Regions from separate parts of the Streptomyces sp. SID14515 genome, predicted to be linked through region 1. Evidence: riboswitches for the same ligand, from Rfam matches in the RefSeq annotation. Region 1 holds a riboswitch; the other holds the start of a gene.

Region 1 (3,208 bases):
GCGGGCTGCGGCACCGAGCGTCCGCCCGGCTCGGAGGCGGCGGACCGGAGCTCCTCGGGCGATCCGGCGCCCGACCGGGCGGAGTTGGAGGAGCGGGCGCGGGCCGTACAGACCGTCGCGGAGCATGTGTGGGTGACCGAGGCCCCCGGGTACACCCTGGCGCGCCAGTCGGTCGGGGTGGTCGGCGACGACGGGTTCGGCAGCGTCTACACCACGCCCGAGGGCCAGCAGATCCAGCTGTCGGTGGAGCGCCGCCCGCACGCCGAGGCCGACTGTACGAAGAATCCCGCGCCCGCCGGCGGCCAGGAGCCCCTGGAGACGTGCGAGCGGGACGGCGGCCAGTGGTACCGGGCCACGGAGTCCGGCCACGCGTACGCCCAGGAACAGGGCGGCCTCGTGGTCACGTTGAGCGGAGTGCGCGACAAGGTGGACCGGGCGACGCTGCGGTCGTCGGCGCGGGCCGCCCACCGCGCCGACGACCACGAGCTGGACCAGGTGCTGCCGCCGGCCGGGGAGGCCGCCGGGCGACAGCCGGTCGAGCGCGGCGATCTGCCGCCGGTGGGCGACGGCGCCCCGAACAACGATGTGGGAGCGAGTGGCTGATGGATCTGACGATCAGAGCGGCGGAACCCGCCGAGTACGCCGTGCTCGGCGAGATCATCGCCGAGGCGTATCTCGGCGACGATCTGCTGGACGGCCCGCAGGACCCGTATCTGCTCAAGTTGCGGGCGGTGGAGCAGCGGGCGGCCGAGGCGGAAGTGCTGGTCGCGCTCGACGCGGACGGGGCGGTGCTCGGCGGTGTGACGTATGCCGCTCCCGGCACTCCGTGGCGCGACATAGCCGGTCCGGAAGAGGCCGAATTCCGGATGCTGGCCGTGGCCCGCGCGGGGCGCGGACGGGGTGTGGGAGAGGCTCTCGTACGGGCGTGCGTCGAGCGGGCCCGATCCGCCGACGGCGTCCGGGCGCTGGTGCTGTCGACGCAGCCGGCGATGCTCGGAGCCCATAGGATCTACCGTCGGCTCGGCTTTCTGCGGACCCCCGAACGGGACTGGGAGCCGGTGCCGGGCCTGCGCCTGATGACCTTCCGGCTGGAGCTGGGGGCGGCCTCCTGAGGGGCTTATTAAATCGACGCGACACAACATGTGGGGGCCGCAGCATCTGGCGGCCCCCACATGTATGCTCGACCTCGCTGTCGTCGCAGGGGAATCCGGTGCGAATCCGGAACTGTCCCGCAACGGTGTGATCAGTGTGCTTTTGCACACCTGAAGTCCGAAGACCTGTCGACAGCGCGTCCGGCTCGACCGAACCGGATGCCAGACGTCCGGGCCTCGCGGATAGGCCGGTGGACGCCGTCAGCTGTGCTGCCCTGCCTCGGGTTTCGCGCTGCCCGGCTTCCCCGCCTGCTGCCGGCCCCCTGCCGAGCGAGGGAAAGCCCAGTGACCATCGCGCCCGCCGATCCGGTTTCAGCCACCGAATCCGCCGAGTCCACCACGGCCGGGAACGCCCCGAACGACGGACCCGGGACCGCTTTGCTGCGGACCTTGACCGACCTCACCGTCGATCTGCCCGACACCGACCCCGGCCGGGTCGCCGCCGCCGCGCTGCGCGGGCGCAACGCCCGTTCCGACGAGGCCGAGTTGCGCTCGCTGGCCACCGAGGCCGCCGCGGGGCTGATCTCCGAGGACCCGGCGTACTCCCGGCTCGCCGCCCGGCTGCTGACCCGCACGATCGCGGACGAGGCCGCTGGGCAGGGCGCGACGTCCTTCTCCGCCTCGGTCGCCGTCGGCCACCGCGAGGGCCTGATCGCCGACCGCACCGCCGCGTTCGTGGCGCTGCACGCGACCGCGCTCGACCAGCTCGTCGAGCAGGCCCTGGCGGACGGCGCCGACGACCGCTTCGGCTACTTCGGTCTGCGTACGCTGCACAGCCGCTATCTGCTGCGCCACCCGCTCACCCGCCAGGTGATCGAGACCCCGCAGCACTTCATGCTGCGTGTGGCCGCGGGCCTCGCCGAGGACGAGTCGGTGCGGGCGCTGGACGAGGTCGCCGCGCTGTACGGGCTGATGAGCCGGCTGGACTACCTCCCCTCCTCCCCCACGCTCTTCAACTCCGGCACCCGGCACCCGCAGATGTCCTCCTGCTATCTGCTGGACTCGCCGAAGGACGAGCTGGACTCGATCTACGACCGCTACCACCAGGTGGCGCGGCTCTCCAAGCACGCGGGCGGCATCGGTCTGTCGTACTCCCGCATCCGCGCCCGGGGTTCGCTGATCCGGGGCACCAACGGGCACTCCAACGGCATCGTGCCGTTCCTCAAGACGCTGGACGCCTCCGTCGCGGCGGTGAACCAGGGCGGCCGGCGCAAGGGCGCGGCGGCGGTCTACCTGGAGACCTGGCACGCCGACATCGAGGAGTTCCTGGAGCTCCGCGACAACACCGGTGAGGACCAGCGGCGTACGCACAACCTGAACCTGGCGCACTGGATCCCGGACGAGTTCATGCGCCGGGTCGACGCGGACACCGACTGGTCGCTGTTCTCGCCCGCCGAGGTGCCCGAGCTGGTCGACCTGTGGGGCGACGAGTTCGACGCGGCCTACCGCGCGGCCGAGGCCAAGGGCCTGGCCCGCAGGACGATTCCGGCGCGTGAGCTGTACGGCCGGATGATGCGGACCCTCGCGCAGACCGGCCAGGGCTGGATGACGTTCAAGGACGCCTCCAACCGGACCGCGAACCAGACCGCCGAGCCGGGCCGGGTCGTGCACTCCTCGAACCTGTGCACAGAGATCCTGGAGGTCACCGACGACGGCGAGACGGCCGTCTGCAACCTGGGCTCGGTCAACCTGGGCGCCTTCGTGGCGAACGGCTCGATCGACTGGGACCGGCTGGACGCCACCGTGCGCACCGCCGTGACCTTCCTGGACCGAGTCGTCGACATCAACTTCTACCCGACCGAGCAGGCCGGGCGCTCCAACTCCCGCTGGCGGCCGGTCGGCCTGGGCGCGATGGGCCTCCAGGACGTCTTCTTCCAGCTGCGCCTGCCCTTCGACTCCCCCGAGGCCCGCGCGCTCTCGACGAAGATCTCCGAGCGGATCATGCTGGCCGCGTACGAGGCGTCCTGCGACCTCGCCGAGCGCTCGGGCCCGCTGCCCGCGTGGTCGGAGACGCGTGCCGCGCGCGGTGTCCTCCACCCGGACCACTACGACACCGA
Region 2 (3,208 bases), on a different contig from region 1:
GGAGCCACGACCGATTCGCGCACCGCGCCCCGCATCGACACCCGCAGGCCGTCCTCCTCGTCGATGCCGAGCCCGTGGGCGTACGGCAGCACTCCGTACGTCCGCCGCCCGGTCAGGTCGTACAGCATGTCCAGGCCCGGCTCCAACAGCGAGACGTCGCCTCGGAACTTGTTCACGAGGTAGCCGGCGACCAGCGCCTGGTCCTCCGCGCTCAGCAGCGCCGTCGTGCCGAAGAACGAGGCGAAGACCCCGCCCCGGTCGATGTCCCCGACCACCAGCACAGGGAATTTCGCGGCCCGCGCGATCCCCATGTTCACGATGTCGGTCCGCCGCAGATTGATCTCGGCCGGCGACCCGGCCCCTTCGCAGATCACCGCGTCGTACGTCGACCGCAACTGCTCCAGACAGTCCGTGACCGTCCCGAGCAACGCCTCCTGACGGCCTCCGTGATAGCCCCGGGCGCTCATCTCGCCGACCGGCTTGCCCATCAGCACGACCTGGCTGGACCGGTCGCTGCCGGGCTTCAGCAGCACCGGGTTCATCAGGGCCGTCGGCTCCACCCGGGCGGCCTGCGCCTGCATGGCCTGGGCCCGCCCGATCTCCGCGCCCTCCCGGGTCACGAAGGAGTTCAGCGACATGTTCTGCGCCTTGAACGGCGCGACCTTCACGCCCCGGCGCACCAGCCACCGGCAGATGCCCGCCGTGACGACGCTCTTGCCCGCGTCCGATGTGGTTCCCGCGACCAGCAGTCCGCCGCTCATGCCCGTCCCCGCTTCCGTCCTGTCGACGACCGTCCCGCGACCACGCGCCCGGCGATCACGCGCCCGGCGACCAGCCGCCCCGCCACGCACACCCCGAGGGCCAGCGCACTCACCCGGCGCGACAGCCGTACCGCGCGTTCGATGTCGGCGCTCCGCACGTCCCGCCCGGACTCGCCGTTCAAGACCGGCCGGTGCTCGACGCGCCCCGCGTACGCCAGCGTCCCGCCCAGCCGTACGCCGAGCGCCCCCGCGAACGCGGCCTCCACCGGACCGGCGTTCGGACTCGGGTGACGGCCCGCGTCGGCCTTCCAGGCGCGTACGGCCTCCGAGGGCCGCCCGCCCGCCGCCACGGCCAGCGCGGCCGTCAGCCGGGCGCCGGGCCACCCCGCGAGATCGTCCAGGCGGGCCGAGGCCCAGCCGTAACGGCGGTGGCGGGGCGACTTGTGGCCGACCATCGCGTCGAGCGTGTTCACGGCCCGGAAGCCGACGAGCCCCGGCACCCCGCCGATCGCTCCCCACACCAGCGCGCCGACGACGGCGTCCGAGGTGTTCTCGGCGACCGACTCGACGACCGCGCGGGCGATGCCCGGACCGTCCAGGGAGTGCGGATCGCGCCCGCACAGATGCGGCAGCCGCTCCCGGGCCACCTCCAGGTCCCCGGCGGCCAGCGCGCCGCCGATGGCGCGGGCCTCCCGGCCCAGCGACGTACCGCCGACGACGGACCAGGCGGTGGCGGCGGTCAGCGCGACGGCGAGCGCGGGCCGGTCCCGTACGGCGCGTGCGGCCAGCGCGGCGGCCCCCACGGCGCCACCGGCGCACACGAGGGTGTGCAGAGCGCCCCGGCCCCGGTCGTCACGCCACAGCAGGGACTCCACCCGCGCGGCGGCGCGGCCGAATCCGGCGACGGGGTGGCCGCGTCGGGGGTCGCCGAGCAGGGCGTCGGCGATCAGTCCGGCCGTGGCGCCGTACGCGAAGACGCGGTCGGCACGCACGGCTCAGGCCGCCGCGGTCAGAGGCGTTCCGGCATACGTTCCGGCACCGGGGCCGTAACTGGGGGGCACGGGATGCGGCGCACGGCGGCCGGGCATGGCGTAGGTCCTCACTCAGGGTCCGCGCCCTGGTTCGACGTGACCGGCGACGAGAGTCTCCTGGCTTCCGGATCCGCAGTTCCCCCGGCCTTCCAGCCCGCGTGCGGCGGGCCGTGACATCCGGTGTGGGGGAGTGCTCCCCGGTGACAGTGGCGGGACCGCGCCGGATTCGCACCGGCTTCCTCTGCTGTCGCCGTAAATGGCTCCGGCAGTCCACCACGCCCCGCGAACACCCGTCAACTTGCTGTTGACCTGCGGGGCTCCACTGTGTGCGGACGCACACGCGGACGCGCTTCGGGCCGGACACACGAGGGTGTGTCCGGCCCGAAGCGGTGCTGCGGAGTGCGGTGGAGCGGGGTCAGGCGACGATCAGATAGATCCCGTACGAGACCGCCGCCACGCACAGCGCGAAGCAGGCGTAGGCGCCGGTGCGCGCCAGCGCGACTGATCCGCCGGAGGCGCTGCTGCCGGCCGTGGCGGACTGCTTGGAGAGGGCGACGATGCCCAGGGTGAAGAGGCCCACCAGCGCGACGGTGACCACGAGACTGACACCGAAGACGGAGGCGAGAGCTGCCCAGTCGATTTTCATGCGGATCTGTCCTTACACCGTGGCCGGCGGCCGGGCCGGGTCGTCGGGCGCCGTGGCCGGAGCCGGGATGGTGGTCATGAGGTCGGAGGCCGGGCCGCCGACGGGCGGCGGCTGGACCGCGGCGATGGCGGTGGTGACGACGCCCTGGGGCTCGTCCTCGCCGACGGCCGTGTCGTTGACGTTGGTGTGGTCGACCGGCTGGCGGCGCGAGGCCAGCCAGATGGCGAAGGAGCCGCCGACGAGCAGGATCGCGGTGACGGTGATGCCCCAGGTGCCCTGCTTGGTCAGGAACTCGGCGCCCGCGCCGACCAGGCCCGCGGCCGGCAGCGTCAGACCCCAGGCGACGAACATCCGGGTGGCGGTGGACCAGCGGACCACGCCCCCCTTGCGGCCGAGGCCCGCGCCCATCACGGCACCCGAGCAGGACTGGGTGGTGGAGAGCGAGAAGCCGAGGTGCGAGGAGGCCAGGATGACGGTCGCCGCACTGGTCTGGGCGGCGAAGCCCTGCGGCGGCTTGAGGTCGGTCAGGCCGCTGCCCATGGTGCGGATGATGCGCCAGCCGCCGAGGTAGGTGCCGAGCGCGATGGCGACACCGGCGGAGACGATGACCCACATCGGCGGGTTGGAGCCGGGGGCGAGGACGCCGCCGGTGACCAGGGCGAGGGTGATGATGCCCATCGTCTTCTGGGCGTCGTTGGTGCCGTGGGCGAGCGAGACGAGACCGGCGGAGGCGATCTGTCCGGCCCGGTAGCCCTTGGCCGTCGACTTCA

Evidence for each region. A riboswitch is a leader RNA that binds a small molecule or an ion and turns the genes downstream of it on or off. The one in region 1 is predicted to bind cobalamin.
Region 2: linked by a shared signal. The riboswitch ahead of G3I54_RS19550 (cobalamin biosynthesis protein) and the one ahead of G3I54_RS14965 (ribonucleoside-diphosphate reductase subunit alpha) in region 1 are both predicted to bind cobalamin.

The regions. Positions count from the first base shown of each region.
Region 1 is NZ_JAAGMH010000074.1:31,941-35,148, reverse strand. It holds gene G3I54_RS14975 (hypothetical protein) at 1-603, shown strand, start outside; gene G3I54_RS14970 (GNAT family N-acetyltransferase) at 603-1,112, shown strand; cobalamin riboswitch at 1,165-1,300, shown strand; gene G3I54_RS14965 (ribonucleoside-diphosphate reductase subunit alpha) at 1,437-3,208, shown strand, end outside.
Region 2 is NZ_JAAGMH010000091.1:57,935-61,142, reverse strand. It holds gene G3I54_RS19555 (cobyric acid synthase) at 1-761, opposite strand, end outside; gene G3I54_RS19550 (cobalamin biosynthesis protein) at 758-1,753, opposite strand; cobalamin riboswitch at 1,903-2,035, opposite strand; gene G3I54_RS19545 (hypothetical protein) at 2,208-2,438, opposite strand; gene G3I54_RS19540 (inorganic phosphate transporter) at 2,451-3,208, opposite strand, start outside.